DNA from 2 places in the Streptomyces sp. CAU 1734 genome. Region 2 is predicted to be linked to the other one. Evidence: riboswitches for the same ligand, from Rfam matches in the RefSeq annotation. Region 2 holds a riboswitch; the other holds the start of a gene.
The links. Region 2 has a riboswitch for S-adenosylmethionine ahead of thrC (threonine synthase). Riboswitches for the same ligand answer to the same signal wherever they lie in the genome.
Positions count from the first base shown of each region.

Region 1: another riboswitch for S-adenosylmethionine. It lies ahead of AAFN69_RS03955 (aminotransferase class V-fold PLP-dependent enzyme); the one in region 2 lies ahead of thrC (threonine synthase).

Region 1 covers NZ_JBDQQP010000002.1:52,161-61,487, reverse strand. Annotated here, with positions in the region: gene AAFN69_RS03975 (c-type cytochrome) at 1-119, shown strand, start outside; gene AAFN69_RS03970 (Rieske 2Fe-2S domain-containing protein) at 116-1,195, shown strand; gene AAFN69_RS03965 (cytochrome bc complex cytochrome b subunit) at 1,192-2,832, shown strand; gene trpD (anthranilate phosphoribosyltransferase) at 2,962-4,026, shown strand; SAM riboswitch class IV at 4,631-4,748, shown strand; gene AAFN69_RS03955 (aminotransferase class V-fold PLP-dependent enzyme) at 4,990-6,366, shown strand; gene AAFN69_RS03950 (glycerate kinase) at 6,315-7,529, opposite strand; gene AAFN69_RS03945 (SLC13 family permease) at 7,569-8,981, opposite strand; gene AAFN69_RS03940 (response regulator transcription factor) at 9,069-9,327, opposite strand, start outside.
Region 2 covers NZ_JBDQQP010000022.1:554-9,880, reverse strand. Annotated here, with positions in the region: gene AAFN69_RS31440 (hypothetical protein) at 1-342, shown strand, start outside; gene AAFN69_RS31435 (hypothetical protein) at 332-2,029, shown strand; gene groL (chaperonin GroEL) at 2,371-3,996, opposite strand; gene AAFN69_RS31425 (cold-shock protein) at 4,676-4,879, opposite strand; gene AAFN69_RS31420 (MoaD/ThiS family protein) at 5,326-5,601, opposite strand; gene thrC (threonine synthase) at 5,622-6,914, opposite strand; SAM riboswitch class I at 6,932-7,095, opposite strand; gene AAFN69_RS31410 (glucosyl-3-phosphoglycerate synthase) at 7,261-8,199, shown strand; gene AAFN69_RS31405 (trehalose-6-phosphate synthase) at 8,298-9,327, shown strand, end outside.

The DNA.
Region 1 (9,327 bases), on a different contig from region 2:
CCCTGGGTGGTCTCGGCCCCGTCAGTGAGGGCTTGTTCGCCTGGATCTTCGGTCTGGGCACGCTGATCGCAGTCGCCGTCTGGGTCGCGGCCCACACCGCTAAGGCCAAGAAGTCATGAGTAGCCAAGAGATTCCAGAAGAGAACCTGCCCGAAGCGCAGGGTGCCGCGCACGGCGCGGGAGGGCACGGCAACACCGCCGTCGCCCAGCGCGTGGACGACGACCCGTTCCACGACCCGGGACTGCCGGCCCACAAGCCGCGCGTCCAGGACATCGACGAGCGGGCCGCCAAGCGGTCCGAGCGCACTGTCGCCCTCATGTTCACGCTCTCGATGCTGGCCACCGTCGGCTTCATCGCGTGCTTCGTGATCTTCCCGGTCGACAAGCTCGTCTACATCTGGCCCTTCGGCCGGGTGAGCGCGCTCAACTTCTCCCTCGGCTGGACGCTGGGCCTGGCCCTCTTCTTCATCGGCGCGGGCGCGGTCCACTGGGCCCGCACCCTGATGTCCGACGAAGAGGTCGCCGACGAGCGTCACCCGATCGCGGCGTCCCCCGAGGTCAAGGCCAAGGTTCTGGCCGACTTCGCGGACGGTGCCCGGGAGTCCGGCTTCGGCCGCCGCAAGCTCGCCCGCAACACCCTCTTCGGCGCGCTGGCCCTGGTGCCGCTCTCCGGTGTGGTGCTGCTGCGCGACCTCGGCCCGCTGCCGGAGAAGAAGCTCCGCTCGACGCTCTGGGCCCGTGGCAAGCAGCTCATCAACATGAACACGCATGAGCCGCTGCGCCCCGAGGACATCACCGTCGGTTCGCTGGTCTTCGCGATGCCCGAGGGGCTGAAGGAGGACAGCCACTCCTTCCAGTCGGAGATCGCCAAGGCCGCCCTGATGATCGTCCGGATCCGTCCCGACGACATCAAGGACAAGCGCGAGCTGGAGTGGTCGCACGAGGGAATCGTCGCCTTCTCCAAGATCTGCACCCATGTCGGCTGCCCGATCAGCCTGTACGAGCAGCAGACCCACCACGTGCTCTGCCCGTGCCACCAGTCCACCTTCGACCTTGCCGACGGCGCCCGAGTGATCTTCGGACCCGCCGGTCACGCCCTTCCGCAGCTGCGGATCGGCGTGAATGCCGAGGGCAACCTCGAAGCGCTCGGCGACTTCGACGAACCCGTCGGTCCTTCCTTCTGGGAGCGCGGATGAGCACTGAGAACGAACCCAAGGGCGCTGCCGGCCAGCGCAAAGCACCCGCCGGTGAGCGGGTGGCCGACTGGGCGGACGGCCGGCTCGGGATCTATTCGCTGGCCAAGGCCAACATGCGGAAGATCTTCCCGGACCACTGGTCCTTCATGCTCGGCGAGATCTGCCTCTACAGCTTCATCATCATCATCCTCACGGGTGTGTATCTGACGCTGTTCTTCTCCCCGTCGATGAACGAGATCGTCTACCACGGCAGCTACGTGCCCCTCCAGGGCGTGCGGATGTCGGAGGCGTACGCCTCGACGCTGGACATCAGCTTCGACGTACGCGGCGGTCTGCTCATCCGGCAGATCCACCACTGGGCCGCGCTGATCTTCATCGCCGCGATGATGGTCCACATGATGCGCGTCTTCTTCACCGGCGCGTTCCGCAAGCCGCGCGAGGTCAACTGGCTCTTCGGCTTCCTGCTGCTCGTCCTCGGCATGTTCACCGGTTTCACCGGCTACTCGCTCCCGGACGACCTGCTCTCCGGCACCGGTGTCCGCTTCACCCAGGGCGCGATCCTGTCCGTACCGGTCGTCGGTACGTACATCTCGATGTTCCTCTTCGGCGGCGAGTTCCCCGGCCACGACTTCGTGGCCAGGTTCTACTCGATCCACATCCTGCTGCTGCCCGGCATCATGCTCGGTCTGCTCGTGGCCCACATGATCCTCGTCGTGTACCACAAGCACACCCAGTACGCGGGTCCCGGCCGGACCAACAAGAATGTCGTCGGCATGCCCCTGCTGCCGGTCTACATGGCGAAGGCCGGAGGCTTCTTCTTCCTGGTCTTCGGCATCATCGCGATCGTGTCGGCGGTGGCCACACTGAACCCGATCTGGGCTCTCGGCCCCTATCGGTCCGATCTGGTCTCCACCGGCGCGCAGCCGGACTGGTACATGGGCTTCGCCGAGGGTCTGGTCCGGGTGATGCCGGGCTGGGAGATCAACGCGTGGGGTCACACCCTCGCCCTGGGTGTGTTCATCCCGCTGGTGATCTTCCCGCTGGTGCTGGGCGCCATCGCGGTGTACCCGTTCATCGAGTCCTGGGTCACCGGCGACAAGCGCGAGCACCACATCCTGGACCGCCCGCGCAACACCCCGACCCGTACCGGCTTCGGTGTGGCCTGGCTCGTCGCCTACTTCGTGATGCTGATGGGCGGCGGCAACGACATCTGGGCCACGCACTTCAATCTGTCGATCAACACGATCACCTGGTTCGTCCGGATCGCGTTCTTCGCCGGACCGGTGCTCGCCTTCATCCTCACCAAGCGGATCTGCATGGGCCTCCAGCGCCGTGACCGGGACAAGGTGCTGCACGGTCGCGAGACCGGCATCATCAAGCGCCTGCCGCACGGTGAGTTCATCGAGGTCCACGAGCCGATCAGCCAGGGCGACCTGTACACGCTCACCTCGCACGAGCAGTACAAGCCCCTGGAGCTCGGCCCCGAGGTCGACGAGAACGGCGTCAAGCGGAAGGTCTCCCCGACCCAGAAGCTGCGCGCCAGGCTCAGCAAGGGCTTCTACGGCGAGGGGAACCAGGTTCCCAAGGCCAGTGCCGAGGAGTACGAGGAGATCACGAGCGGCCACGGCCACCACTGATCACCTGAACTGATCCACGCGATCGCCACAGGGGGAGCCCCGTCCATTCGATGGACGGGGCTCTTCGCCGTCCCCCGGGCTGGATAGGGTGGGGACCATCCCCTACCGAAGCCGGACTCTGGAGCGGACATGAGCGTTGTGACCCCGGTTGGCGGCGACAGCGGGCCTGCGCTCTCCTGGCCCACCGTCCTCAACTCCCTGCTCGACAACCACGATCAGAGCGCCGACGCCACGGCGTGGGTGATGGACCGGATCCTCAGCGGCGCGGCGACGGACGCCCAGATCGCCGGCTTCGCGGTCGCGCTCCGGGCGAAGGGCGAGACCGTCGAGGAGATCTCCGGCCTGGTCCGGACGATGTACGAGCACGCCAGACTCATCGAGGTGCCGGGCCCGAGCGTGGACATCGTCGGCACCGGCGGCGACGGCGCGAAGACGGTGAACATCTCCACCATGTCCGCGATCGTGGTGGCGGGCACCGGCGCGAAGGTGGTCAAGCACGGCAACCGCGCCGCGTCCAGCGCCTCGGGCGCCTCGGACGTCCTGGAGCAGCTCGGCGTCAATCTGGAGCTGAGCCCCCAGCGGGTCGCCGAGGTCGCCGAGGAGGCCGGGATCACCTTCTGTTTCGCGGTGAAGTTCCATCCCGCGCTGCGGCATGTGGCGATGGCCCGCAAGGAACTCGGAATCCGTACGGTATTCAACTTCCTGGGCCCGCTGACCAACCCCGCGCGGGTACGGGCCCAGGCCACCGGCGTCGCGGACGCGCGGATGGCCCCCGTCCTCGCCGGTGTCCTCGCCGAGCGGGGCTCCTCCGCGCTGGTCTTCCGCGGTGACGACGGCCTGGACGAGCTGACCACCACGGCCACGTCGAAGGTCTGGATCGTCCGCGACGGAGCGGTGCGCGAGGAGTCCTTCGACCCGCGCGACATCGGCATCGACCTGGTCCCGGTCGAGGCCCTGCGGGGCGCGGACGCCGGGTACAACGCGGACATCGCCCGCCGGCTCCTGGCCGGCGAGCGCGGCCCGGTCCGCGAGGCCGTCCTGCTGAACTCGGCGGCGGCACTGGTCGCCCTCCACCCGGGCGATGCCCCGCTCAAAGACCAGCTCGCGGCGGCGGTGGAGGTGGCGGCCCGCTCGATCGACTCCGGCGCGGCGAAGGCGGCGCTGGAGGGCTGGGTGACGGCGAGCCACGCCTGACGCGTGCCCGCGGGTGTCCCCGCGGGCGCCGTGCGTCCCGGGGCGCGGGCGTATCTCCTCGGGCGCCGCGCATCCCGGGGGCGCGGGCGTTCCGCAGGACGCGGGCCCTCCGCGGGGCTCCGCCCCGCACCCCGCGCCTCAAACGCCGGCGAGGCTGATATTCCGGCGCCCGAGCCCGTCGCGAGCGAGCAGAGCCCCTCCCGGGGGAGACCGAGGCGCGGCACTCCGGGCCGGGGCGAGCGAAGAATAGCCTCGCGGGGGGCGTGGATGCCGACCCCAGCCCCGCCGGGGGTGATGTCGCCATTCGCGGCCTGTCGATTCAGCCTCGCCGGCGTTTGAGGCGCGGGCCCCTGGCCTTGGCGGGTGAACCCGGCCTCGCCGACGGGTGTGGATGCCGGCTCCAGCCCGGCCGGGGGTGATGTCGCCATTCTCAGCTCGTCGGCGGGCGTGGATGCCAAATTCAGCCTCGCCGGCGTTTGAGGCGCGGGGCTCCGGGGCGGAGCCCCGGTTGCGGGAAGGGGCGGGGAGGGGAAAAGGCCCCCGCCGGGGTCCGGATGGCGGACAGGGTTGCGGCCCCCCGCCACCGTGGCATAACGTCAAGTCAGGTCATGAGCGACAGCGACTACGGCCCCGGCCCGCTGTCCGGCAACCCTCCGTCCGTGGCGGGGTGCCCCGGGTGAAGACCAGGCCGTGGTCAGCGAGGTCCGCGGCAAGCGCGGACCCCTGCATTCCCTGGGGTCCTGGTCCTCAAGGGAGCAGTCTCGTGAGCAAGCGAATGCGATAGGGCGCCAAGCCCCTTCTTCACCACCCCCTCCGCGCGGCACACACCGCGTGTCCGAGGCACACCCCCATGCACGGCCGCACGGTCGCCCGGCCATTCCGCCACGCCCGCCGCACCGCCGGCACCGCGCACCCGCATGGGCCCGAGAAGCCATCCGCCTTGTCCTGCCGGGAGAATTCGCCATGTCCGCACGCCCGAACACCGCCGTCGACACCTCCGTCTGTGCCCCGCTCCCCGTCCTCGGCCGGGATGTGACCGTGCCGCTGGTGACCGGCGGCGAGGTGACCTACGCCGCGCTCGACTACGCCGCCAGCGCCCCCGCCCTCCAGCGGGTCTGGGACGATGTGGCCGCCTACGCGCCCTACTACGGCAGCGTGCACCGGGGCGCCGGCTATCTCTCGCAGCTCTCCACCGACCTCTTCGAGAACAGCCGGCGGACCGTCGCCGAGTTCCTCGGCTGCCGCCGCGACGACCAGGTCGTCTTCACCCGCTCCACCACCGACTCGCTCAATCTGCTGGCCGCCGCGCTGCCCGCCGACTGCCAGGTCTTCGTCTTCGAGACCGAGCACCACGCCTCGCTGCTGCCCTGGCGGGACGCCCGGGTGACCTACCTCAACGCGCCGCGCACCCCGGCGGACGCCGTCTCCACGCTGGAGCGGGCGCTCGCCGACCGGGACCCGTACGGTCCGGCGCTGGTCTGTGTGACCGGCGCGTCCAATGTGACCGGTGAGCTGTGGCCGGTACGGGAGCTGGCCGCGGCGGCCCACGCCCACGGCGCCCGGATCGTGCTGGACGCCGCACAGCTCGCGCCGCACCACCCCGTCTCCGTCGAGGAGTTGGACGTCGACTGGATCGCCTTCTCCGGGCACAAGCTCTACGCGCCGTTCGGCTCGGGAGTCCTCGCAGGGCGCGCCGACTGGCTCCAGGCGGCCGAGCCGTATCTGGTGGGCGGCGGCGCCTCCCGGAAGGTCGCGCGCCGGGCGGACGGCGGGGTGGAGGTGGAGTGGCACACCACGGCCGCCCGTCACGAGGCCGGTTCGCCGAATGTGATCGGGGTGTACGCCATCGCCTCGGCGTGCAAGGCGCTGACCGAGGCCGGGTTCGACACCCTGGTCGCCCGTGAGCAGCTGCTGGTCGACCGGGTCCGTGCCGGGCTCGCCGCGGTGCCCGAGGTCCGGGTGCTCTCGCTCTTCGGCGACGACGCGCCCCGGGTCGGGGTGATCTCCTTCGTGGTGGAGGGCTGGAACAGCTCCCACTTCGCCGCCGCGCTCTCCGCCGAGTACGGCATCGGCGTCCGCGACGGTCTCTTCTGCGCCCACCCGCTGGTGCGCACCCTGCTCGGCAGCGACCCGCAGGACCCGGGCGAGTGCGGCGCGCCGGAGGCCGAGCCGGGGGAGCGTTCGCTCAACGCGATCCGGGTCAGCTTCGGCGCGGGCACCCCCGACGAGCATGTCGACCGTTTCCTCCAGGCCGTGGGCGAGCTGGTGCGCGACGGCGCGCGGTGGAACTACCGCACCGAGGACGGCCGCTGCGTCCCGGACACCGACACCGCCGTCTGACGGCTCTCGCGCGACGACAGCCGGGTCCCGATCAGAATCATCCGCAGCGAGCGCTCGGCCGCGTCGGTGAGGAACTCCCCGCCGCGCCCGAGCGCCTCGGTGAGGCTCATCGGCGCGGGCAGGATCGAGCCGTACGCGTCGACCCCGGCGGAGTACACCTGCCGTGCGCCCTCCCCGATGGTTCCGGCGAGGGCGAGTACGGGGCGTCCGTACCGCTTCGCCCGGCGGGCGACCTCGGCGGGCACCTTGCCGCGCACGGTCTGGTGGTCCAGCGCGCCCTCGGCGGTGATGACGAGATCGGCGCGGGCCAGCCGGTCGTCCAGATCCATGTCGTCCAGCAGCACCTCGAAGCGCGGCAGCAGTTCGGCGCCGAGCGCCGCGAGTCCGGCGCCCAGCCCGCCGGACGCGCCGGTGCCGGTGCCGGTGCGCAGATCGGTGCGGACCCGCAGATCGCGGGTGAGGACGGCCGCCCAGTGCTCCAGATTCCCCGCGAGCTGTTCCACCTGCGCGGGGGTGGCGCCCTTCTGCGGCCCGAAGACCCTGGCCACACCGCGCTCGCCGCAGAGCACGTTGAAGGGGTTGCAGGCCACCCGTATCGAGGTGGCGGCGAGCCGGGCGTCGAGACCGGCGGCGTCGATCCGGTCGAGCCGGTGCAGTTCCCGTCCGCCGTGCGGGAGTTCGCGGCCGTCCGCGTCGAGCAGCCGGGCGCCGAGTGCCTGGAGCGCCCCGGCGCCGCCGTCGGAGGTCCCCGAGTCGCCGCAGCCGACGAGGATCCGGCGGGCGCCGGTGTCGAGGGCGGCCCGGATCAGCTCGCCGACGCCGCGGGTCGTGGTGGCGCCGGGGTCGCGCAGTTCACGCGGTACGAGGGAGAGTCCGGCGACCGCGGCCATCTCCACCACCGCGGTCTCGCCGTCGCCGAGGAGCGCGAAGTGGGTGGGGACGGGCTCGCCGGTGGGGCCGGTGGCCCGCAGCCGCACCAGCCGTCCGCCGGAGGCGGCGGCCATGGCCTCGGCGGTCCCCTCACCGCCGTCGACCAGGGGGATGAGGTCGATCTCGGCGTCCGGCAGCACCCGCCGCACCCCGGTGGCGATGGCCTCGGCGGCGGACTGGGCGGACAGGGACTCCTTGAAACCGCTGGGGGCGACGGCGACACGGATCAGCATGTGAGGGAACTCCTTGAGAGGGCTTGGGGAGTACGGGCGTCAGCGGAGCGGCACGCCGAGCAGGGGCCAGACGGCGACGGCGAAGAGCAGCACCAGCGCTGCCGTCGCGGGGGCCAGCACGGCGGAGAGGCGCAGCAGATCGCGGGGGGTGTAGGTGGGGGTGCCGGGGATGTCGGCGAAGAGGGTGACCGGTTTCGCCGAGGCCGGCAGGGTGTGGCAGAAGCCCGCGGCGGCGGTGGAGGCCAGCGCGGCGGCCACCGGATTGACCCCGGCCCCGATCGCGGCGGCGACCACCAGCGGCACCAGCACCGAGGAGCGCGCCGAGCGGGACTGGAGCACCAGATGGGCGATGGTGGAGACGCCGATCACCACGGTCAGGAAGAGCCACGGCGGCAGATCCAGCGGCACCCCGTCGACCAGCCACTTCGCGGCGCCTGAGTCGGCGAGCGCGACACCCATGGCCATGGTCGCGGCCATGAAGAGCAGCAGTGACCAGGGCACCGTCTTCAGGGCGTCCTTGAGCCGCACGGTGCCGAGCGCCGGGGAGGCGGCGACTATGGCGCCGATGAGGGCGACGACCGCGGGCGGCACCCGGTGCAGCGGTTCACTGCACCACAGGGCGACGACGGTGGCGAGCAGCAGGGCACAGCGGGTCTCGGCGGCCTCCCAGGGCCCGGTGACGGGACGGTCGCTGTGCTCCTGGATCTGTGCCGCGGTGATGCTCACCGGGCCCCGCCGGTCCTCCCGCTTCGTGGTGGTGAGCAGTACCAGCTCCGCCGCCAGATGAGAGGAGACCACCGCCAGCGGCAGCCCTATGAGCAGCCACTCGGTGAATCCGATGCGCTCGCCGACGGCCTCCCAGAGCACCGAGACGGTGATCAGATGGGCGCCGGCGCCGATCAGGGTGGCGACGGCCGAGAGCAGGATGACGGTGGGGAAGAGCAGCGCCAGCATGACGACCAGGCGCTTGCGGTCCGCGAGTACCTTCGCCAGGGCGAGGAAGACCGGCATGGCGAGCGCGGCGCGCCCGGAGGTGGCCGGTACCGCGAAGGCCGTGACGACCAGCGCGGCGGTGGTGAGATGAACCAGCTGCCGTACGGTCGTGGCCCCGCCGACCAGAAAGGCCGCGGCCCGTCCGGCGAGCCCGGTCCTGGCCACCGCGGCGGCGAGGACGAAGGCGCAGATCAGCAGCCAGACAGTGTCGTCGCCGAGGGTGCCGAAGAGCTCGTCGCTGTTGATCACCCCGGTCACCGTGAGCGCGAGACCGGCCCCGAGGGCGATATAGGTGTCGTCTATCGGGGTGCCGATCCAGGCACAGGTCGCCATGGCGAAGACGGCGAGGGTGATCCGGGCGTCCGAGCCGAGCTGCGGGAAGTTTCCGGGGACGGCGAGCAGTGCGCAGATGCTCAGGGCCACGCACAGGGTCGCCGCTTGTCGCAGGTTCAAGGTCACATGAAAGAGGTTTCACCGGAGCGGTGAGCACTCCATGAGCCCTTCATGAAGGAAACTTCACACGAGTGAACCCGTTCGGCCCCGTGGTCATTCGGGGAGGCGGTAGCCCATTCCCCGTACCGTCTCGACCCGTCCGGCGCCCAGCTTCTTGCGCAGCGCGCGCACATAGACATCGACGATGTTGGAGCCGGGGTCGAAGTCGTATCCCCAGACATGGGAGAGGATCTGCTCCCGGGAGAGCACCTGCCCGGGGTGCCGGAGAAAGAGCTCCAGGAGCACGAACTCCCGTGCGGTGAGATCGACCAGCTGTTCGCCGGAGCGGGCTCTGCGGGTGCGCAGATCGAGG
Region 2 (9,327 bases):
GCGAGCCCGGCGATCCACCAGGCCCGCAAGCCGGTGCGCTTCACCGGCGCCAAGTTCTCGCCGACCCGGCCGTCGCTGAACACCAACCTGACCGCGTCGGGCACCCTCCAGCGCCAGGTCAACGGCAAATGGCAGCCCTACAGCGGCGCCAAGCTGACCGTGCTCTTCCGCTTCAAGGGCGAGAGCGAGTGGTACTGGGTCGTCAAGGGCAAGTCCGGCAGCGGCGGCAAGTACAAGCTCAAGGGCAAGGTCTACGGGGACGGCCACTGGGCCGTGGTCACGGAACCCGCCAACGGCTACTTCTACAACGAGACAAAGGTGACCTACATCAATGCGCGCTGACGAGAGAAGCCGCGGCGGGGTCGCCCTCTCCCTCGTCGCGTCGGTCGCCGCCCTCTCCCTTGCGGCCGGCGCCGCCCCGGCGCTGGCCGCCGATTCCCCGGCCGCCGCGCCCGCCGCGCGGTCCGCCGCCGCGACGGCGGTGGGCATCGGCGCCGCCGTCACCGTCCCCGACGCCCGGGGGCTCTTCGAGACCACCGCCTGGACCGACGCGCCGGGGGCGGCCATCGCCTCGGTCTCCGCGCGGATCCGGGACGGTGCCTCGGTGATCGGCGAGGTGGCCGCCCTGGAGGGCACCTTCATCAAGGGCCGGTACCGGGTGCCGGTCGCGTCCGCGCTCAGGCTCACCGAGGACGGCGGCTCCATCCCCGCCCTCGGCCGGTACGCGATCGACGTCACCGCGACCGACACCAAGGGCAACACCGTCACCCGCACCGACGCGGGCACCCTCGACTTCACGCTGCGGCCCGTGATCGGCTTCCAGTTCGACAGCCCCAGCTGGCAGGAGCGCGTGGTCCGGCCCAAGGGCCGGCTCTACGGGGTGCAGCCCGGCTCCGGGGACGCGGTCGGGCTGCCCGGCCGCGATCTTCGGATCGTCCGGACCGGCTCCACCGACACCACACACTCCGCGGTGACCTCCGAGAGCGGCGAATTCACCGCGCCCGACTTCCCGGTCACCGGCCTGGGCGATGTCTTCAAGATCGCGTATACGGAGAAGAACGCGCAGGTCAGCGGTGAGACCAACACCAGTAGGAGCGTTCACCACATTCTGACCCGGCAGATCACGGTGACCGGCGCCGCCGACCGCACCCGGCTGCTGCCCGGCCAGACCGCGACGGTCACCGGCCGTGCGCTGTACGGGCAGGAGCTGGCGGCGGGTGTCGTCCTGCGGGTCGGCCTCGGCTATGACGCCCGGTACGGACAGACCGTCACCACGGACGGCGACGGCCGTTTCACCGCCTCGGTCAAGGGTGTCACCGACGCCCGGCTGAGCGGCTGGAAGGCACTGCCGGTCGACGGTTTCCTCAGCGGATCCGCCCAGGGGAAGCTGGAGGTGCCCGCCGAGACCGTGCTCAAGGCGACCTCGCTCGCGCTGAACGCCGAGGGCCGGGCATCGGTCTGGGCCTCGGCGCGGCTCCGGTACCAGTCGGGCGAGGTGCCGAACATGTACCAGACCGTTCATCTCGAACGGTCGGCGGACGGCAAGGCCGGCTGGAAGTCCATCGGCGCCATGGACACGGACCCCGGACGCCCGTACTCCGTCCGGATTGAGGGCAACTCGACCTCGGGGGCCTGGTTCCGGCTCCGCGCTCTCGGCAACGAGGGGTATCTGGAGAGCGTCACCGCGCCCGTCCGGCTGCACCGCGATCTGACCAGGGTGGCCTCCGTCAACGCCTCGCCGGAGCCGGTGAAGTACGGGAAGACCGTCACGGTCACCGGTACGGTGCAGGCCCGGCCGGCCTCGAACGCCGCCTGGAAGGCGCTGAGCAAGGCCAAGGTCCAGCTCTGGTTCAAGGACAAGGAGTGGGACAGCTGGCAGAAGGTCACCTCCGGCACCGCCGACTCCAAGGGCCGGGTCTCGCTGAAGGCCAGGGCGCACCGGGACGGCCACTGGCTTATCCGGTACTTCGGCGACACCAAGCACTTCAACTCGGCCGCCACCGGCGGTGACTTCGTCGATGTGCGCTGATCGGGCGCGCCGGTTCTGATCGGGTGCGCCCGGCACGATCGGGCGCGCCGGGTCCGAGTGAGCCGGGTCCGGTCACGGGTGTCCGGTGCGGCCCCGGGTACGCGGTCCGGCCCCGGGCACCCGGTTCCGTTCCGGGTGTCCGGGCCGATCGCCGGCGGGTCCCGCGCGGGCCCGCCGCGACTGCGCAGATCCTCCGCTTCCGCCGGCCCGACTTCCCCCGGGCCGGGCGGACCCGGCCCGGGCGGGTGCCGTCGCCGCGCGGACCGGACACAGACGAAGGGCGGCACCCTGATCAGGGGTGCCGCCCTTCGGCGTACTGCGGAACTACCGATCCCGGGGGATCAGAAGTCCATGTCTCCGCCCGGCATACCGCCCGGAGCGCCGCCCGCGGCGGCCTTCTCCGGCTTGTCGGCGATGACGGCCTCGGTGGTGAGGAAGAGCGCGGCGATCGACGCGGCGTTCTGCAGCGCGGAACGCGTCACCTTCGCCGGGTCGATGATGCCCTCGGCGATCATGTCGACGTACTCACCCGTCGCGGCGTTGAGGCCGTGACCGATGGGAAGGTTGCGCACCTTCTCGACGATGACGCCGCCCTCGAGACCGCCATTGACGGCGATCTGCTTGAGCGGGGCCTCCAGGGCGAGCCGCACGGCGTTGGCGCCGGTCGCCTCGTCACCTTCGAGGTCCAGCTTCTCGAAGACCGAGGAAGCCTGGATGAGCGCGACGCCGCCACCGGCGACGATGCCCTCCTCGACGGCCGCCTTCGCATTGCGAACGGCGTCCTCGATGCGGTGCTTGCGCTCCTTGAGCTCGACCTCGGTCGCGGCACCGGCCTTGATGACGGCCACGCCGCCGGCCAGCTTCGCCAGACGCTCCTGGAGCTTCTCGCGGTCGTAGTCCGAGTCGGAGTTCTCGATCTCGGCACGGATCTGGTTGACCCGCCCGGCGACCTGGTCGCTGTCACCGGAGCCGTCGACGATGGTCGTCTCGTCCTTGGTGATGACGACCTTGCGGGCGCGGCCCAGCAGGTCGAGACCGGCGTTCTCCAGCTTGAGGCCGACCTCTTCCGAGATGACCGTGCCGCCGGTGAGGATGGCGATGTCGTTCAGCATGGCCTTGCGGCGGTCGCCGAAGCCCGGGGCCTTGACGGCGACGGACTTGAAGGTGCCGCGGATCTTGTTCACGACCAGCGTGGACAGGGCCTCGCCCTCGACGTCCTCGGCGATGATCAGCAGCGGCTTGCCGGACTGCATGACCTTCTCCAGCAGCGGAAGGAGGTCCTTCACGTTGCCGACCTTGGAGTTCACGATCAGGATGTACGGGTCGTCCAGGGACGCCTCCATACGCTCCATGTCGGTGGCGAAGTACGCCGAGATGTAGCCCTTGTCGAAGCGCATACCCTCGGTGAGCTCCAGCTCCAGACCGAAGGTCTGGGACTCCTCGACGGTGATGACGCCTTCCTTGCCGACCTTGTCCATGGCCTCGGCGATGAGCTCGCCGATCTGGGTGTCAGCGGCGGAGATGGAGGCGGTGGAGGCAATCTGCTCCTTGGTCTCCACATCCTTCGCCTGCTCCAGCAGCGCACCCGAGACGGCCTCGACGGCCTTCTCGATACCGCGCTTCAGGGCCATCGGGTTGGCACCGGCGGCGACATTGCGCAGACCCTCGCGGACGAGCGCCTGAGCCAGAACGGTCGCGGTGGTCGTACCGTCGCCGGCGACGTCATCCGTCTTCTTGGCGACTTCCTTGACCAGCTCGGCGCCGATCTTCTCGTACGGGTCCTCCAGCTCGATCTCCTTGGCGATGGACACACCATCGTTGGTGATCGTGGGCGCGCCCCACTTCTTCTCAAGGACGACATTCCGGCCCTTGGGACCGAGGGTGACCTTGACGGCGTCGGCGAGCTGGTTCATCCCGCGCTCAAGGCCGCGCCGTGCCTCCTCGTCGAACGCGATGATCTTTGCCATGTGAAGTGTCCTCCACGGACTGGGTGGGAAGCTCTGGCGGACCGCGCTGGCGCCCGCGACGGACGGCCTGCCCACCGTGCGGGTCATGCCCCGTGCGGCGTGCGGGCCTCACCGACCCGGTCCATATGTGGCACTCTCACTGGGAGAGTGCTAACGCCAATGATTAGCACTCGCCCCCTCCGAGTGCAAGCGCCTTCCCCCGGAACAGGACCCTCCGCACCGGGTTCAAGCCGGGTGCGGGCGGTCTCTCACGGGCGGTCGCGGCAGGTGGGGCGCCCTGCCCGGGCCGTTGTGCGGCCGGGTGCGACTGGCCCGGTCCATTCGGCCCGCCCCACGCTCTTCGGCCCCGTGTTCGGCGCGGTGGCGGCCGGAACGGCCGGAGCGGGACGGTGCCGGGGCGGGTGCGCGCGCATGACCGGCGGCAGGCGGGGTGCTCGCGCCGGCGGGGCGGGCGGGTCGGCGGACGCGGGGCCGCAGGGACCGTGCACGCGATGCGGCCGGGCGCGGGGCCGCGCCGCACGGCCGCGTCACGCGCCGCGTCCGGGCCCGGACACTCTCTGTCCCGGACACTCTCTGTTTGTGGGCCGCACACATGTGGGGTCCGCACCCCGTGACCGGGATGCGGACCCCACATGCGTGAGCGCGTCGGTGGCCGATCGCGTCGCAGATGTTCGCAGATTCAGACCGCGAGCTTGACCATGTCAGCCTGCGGGCCCTTCTGCCCCTGTGAGATCTCGAACTCGACTCGCTGACCCTCCTCCAGGGTGCGGTATCCGTCCATTTGAATCGCGCTGTAGTGGACGAATACATCCGCACCACCGTCGACCGCGATGAAGCCGTAGCCCTTCTCCGCGTTGAACCACTTGACGGTGCCCTGAGCCATGCCTAACTCCCCTATTACTGGCCCTTGCGCAGGACCGCACCTCGCGGACCCGGGTCAGACCTCCACCGGCTTCAACTCCCCGCCAGCGGCGGTGAGTCATTGGCGGTGTGCGCCGGAACGCGTCGACCGCGGCTGAATGTATCTGTCCAACTGCCCTCTGCAACAGGTCAATCGGACGAGAAATCCCGGCCTCGGCGAAGGGGTAATTGGCCCGAATTCAAGAAATTCCGGGGCAAGTCGGGCCGGGCAAAAAAGACGTAAGAGACAAACCAAGCAGGCACATTGGCTGTTTCTTGTCGTGCGCGGGCGCATTCTCATATGTAGCCCGGCGGGCGCATCGACGGCGCGTTCCCCAACTGTAGCGTGCTCAACCCTATGGAATTGCCCCCTCCGTTTCTATTGCGGAGGGGGCAATCGAGGTGACGTTGCGTAGACGCCGGCCGGGCTCAGCCGCCCGCGACGGCGGGGATGATCGAGATGCCGGCGCCGTCCGGCGTGGCGGTGTCGAGACCCTGGGCGAAACGGACGTCGTCGTCGTTCACATACACATTGACGAAGCGGCGGAGCTTGCCCTGGTCGTCCAGGACCCGGGCGGCGATCCCGGTGTGGTTCTTCTCCAGGTCCGTGATCACCTCGGAGAGGGTCGCACCCTCGGCCGGGACCTCCGCCTTGCCGCCGGTGTAGGTGCGGAGAATGGTCGGGATGCGGACGTTGACGCTCATCTTCAGATCTCCCAGGGGTTTCAGTGGGCCAGACCGGCGTCGCGGAACGCGTCCAGGCTGGGGCGGATGGTCGCGGTGGGGCCGGTGGTCGGGGCGACGGCGTCCAGGGTCTTGAGGCCGTCACCGGTGTTGAGGACCACCGTGGTCAGCGCCGGGTCGAGCGCCCCGGCCTCGATCAGCTTCCGGGTCACTCCCACGGTCACCCCGCCCGCGGTCTCGGCGAAGATGCCCTCGGTCCGGGCCAGCAGCTTGATCGCGTCCACGATCTCCTCATCGGTGACATCCTCCACCGCGCCGCCCGTGCGGCGGGCGATGTCCAGGACATACGGACCGTCCGCCGGGTTGCCGATCGCCAGCGACTTGGCGATGGTGTCGGGCTTCACCGGCCGCACGACGTCGTGACCGGCCTTGTAGGCCGCCGACACCGGCGAGCAGCCCTCGGCCTGGGCGCCGAAGATCTTGTACGGGCGGTCCTCGACCAGGCCGAGCCTGATCAGCTCCTGGAGCCCCTTGTCGATCTTGGTGAGCTGGGAGCCCGAGGCGATCGGGATCACGATCTGGTCCGGCAGCCGCCAGCCGAGCTGCTCGCAGATCTCGTACGCCAGGGTCTTGGAGCCCTCGCCGTAGTACGGGCGCAGATTGACATTGACAAAGCCCCAGCCCTCGCCGAGGGAGTCGCCGATCAGCTCGGAGCAGAAGCGGTTCACATCGTCGTAATTGCCCTCGATGCCGACCAGCTCACCGCCGTAGACGGCGGCCATCACGACCTTGCCCTGCTCCAGGTCGTGCGGGATGAAGACACACGAGCGGAAGCCCGCACGGGCCGCGGCCGCGCCGACCGCGCCGGCGAGATTGCCGGTGGAGGAGCAGGAGAGAGTGGTGAAGCCGAAGGCGCGGGCGGCCTCGACGGCGATGGCGACGACCCGGTCCTTGAAGGAGTGGGTCGGGTTGCCGGAGTCGTCCTTGATGAAGAGACCGCCGGTGACGCCCAGCTCGCGGGCGAGGTTGTCGGCCTTGACCAGCTTGGTGAAGCCGGGGTTGAGACTCGGCTTCCCGGCCACATCGGCGGGGACGGGCAGCAGTGGTGCGTACCGCCAGATGTTGTCCGGGCCGGCCTCGATCCGCTTCCGCAGCGACTCGGGGTCGCCCTCGGGCAGGTTGTAGGCGACTTCGAGGGGGCCGAAACAGGACGAACAGGCAAAGATCGGGCCGAGTTCGAAACGCTCTCCGCACTCGCGGCAGGAAAGCGCCGCGGCGGGACCCAGGTCCGGGGAGGTGGAGGTTTCGGTGGTGGCGACAGTCTGCGCAGCCATGGAGGGGAGGCCCTTTCTCCTCATCTTCCTCATGGCGCACTTCGCCATGAGACGGATTTGGCACCTTCCCGAGCCGGGAGCCTCGCACCACATGATCGCGATTCACGATCGGTGACGGAGACCGGCTGGAGGGTTGCCGGGGCTTCAACGGGCCGTATCCCTCTGCCCCTCTGGATGAGCGGTATTTGATTGTTTAACCAGTGATCACGCCACCCCGACATGCGCCGGGGTTCCGTGTTGTTCAAGACTGTAACCGAAGGTTTGGATGGTTGAGATAGTCGTCCGAACGACGAGACGAAGGTAACAACCGCGTCGCCGTCGGCGGCGCACTGGGGAGTGGGCAAAGGTGCTCGAAGAGGTGGAACGCTGGCTGACCAGGCGTTCCTGGACGGCGGCCGACCGCCCGCTGGACGTGCTGAGGGCCGCCAAGCGCGGCACCACGGTGAGTGTGGTGCTGCCCGCGCTGAACGAGCAGGAGACGGTCGGCGACATCGTCGCCGAGATCCGCCGGGCGCTGATGGGGCCGTCCGGGCTGGTGGACGAGCTGGTGGTGATCGACTCCGGCTCCACCGACCGCACCGCCGAGGCGGCGGCCGCCGCCGGCGCGCGCGTGGTGCACCGGGACGCCGTACTGCCCCGTATCCCCGCCGTCCCCGGCAAGGGCGAGGTGCTGTGGCGCTCCCTGCTGGTGACCCGCGGCGACATCGTCTGCTTCATCGACGCCGACCTGCGCGACTTCTCCGCGGACTTCGTCTCCGGGATCGTCGGACCGCTGCTCACCGACCCCGAGGTGCAGTTCGTCAAGGCGATGTACGACCGGCCGCTCGGCACGGCCCCCGGACAGGGCGGCCGGGTGACCGAGCTGGTGGCCCGCCCGCTGCTCAATCTGCACTGGCCGCAGCTCGCCGGATTCGTCCAGCCGCTGGGCGGCGAGTACGCGGCCCGGCGCACCCTGCTGGAGCGGCTGCGCTTCCCCGTCGGATACGGAGTGGAGCTCGGCCTGCTGGTGGACGCGCTGCACACGGTGGGCCTCGACGCGCTGGCACAGGTCGACGTCGGCTCCCGCAAACACCGCCACCAGGACGGACAGGCGCTGGGCCGGATGGCCGCCGCGATCTACCGGACCGCCCAACTCCGGCTCTCCCGGGGGAGTCTGGTCCGGCCCGAGCTGACCCAGTTCGAACGCGGCGAGGACGGATTCGTACCGCGCACCCACCCCGTCGACACCGAGGAGCGCCCGCCGATGCGGGAGATCGGCGAGTACGCGGCACGGCGCGCGGCGTGAGAAGCGCGCGCGGAGAAGGGAGACCCCAGGGGCGGGAGTGAGCCAACCGGAGGCGTACGCACGTTTGAGGGTTCCCGGGACGGGCTAGGTTTCGCTCCATGGCCTCCGAGGACTCAGCCAACGACCGGATCCACTCCGGAAACCCGTCCGGAACCCGGGACGACGGGCCGGACACCGGGGCCGCGCCCCGCGCCTCGGTGCTCGTCGCCTCCAACCGGGGCCCGGTCTCGTACACCCTGCACGACGACGGCACCCTGGAGACCCGGCGCGGCGGCGGCGGCCTGGTCTCCGGGCTCTCCGCCATCGGATCCGGCGCCGACACCCTCTGGGTCTGCGCCGCCCTCGGCGACGGCGACCGCGAGGCGGTGCGGCGCGGGGTCGCCGAGCCCGGCACCCTGATGCTCGACATCGACGAGGACGTCCACGCCGACGCCTACAACGGCATCGCCAACTCGGTCCTCTGGTTCATCGGCCATCTTCTCTACCAGACCCCGCTGGAGCCCGTCTTCGACGCCGAGTTCCGGCGCCAGTGGGCCTCCTACGAGAGCTACAACCGCTCCTTCGCCCTGGCCCTGGCCGACCGGGCCGGGGAGGGAGCCGCCGTCCTCGTCCAGGACTACCACCTCTCCCTCGTCCCCGGGATGCTCCGCGAACTCCGCCCCGACCTGCGCATCGGCCACTTCACCCACACCCCCTGGGCCCCCGCCGACTACTTCCGGCTGCTCCCCGACGACATCGCGGCCCAACTGCTGCGCGGCCTCCTCGGCGCCGACCGCGTCTGCTTCCACACCCGCCGCTGGGCGGACGCCTTCGCCGGCTGCTGTACGGAGATCCTGGGCCCGGAGTCGCTGAAGGGCACCCGCATCGGGGTGCACGGGCTCGGCGCCGACGCCGGCTTCCTGCGCGAGCGGGCGCACCGGCCGGACGTGGACGACCGGCTGGCCGCCCTGCGCGAACAGATCGGCCCGGACCGCCGCACCATCGTGCGGGTCGACCGCACCGAGCTCTCCAAGAACATCGTGCGCGGCCTGCTGGCCTACCGCCATCTCCTGGCCGGCCGGCCCGAGTGGCGGGAACGCGTGGTCCATGTCGCCTTCGCCTACCCGTCCCGGCAGGATCTCGCCGTCT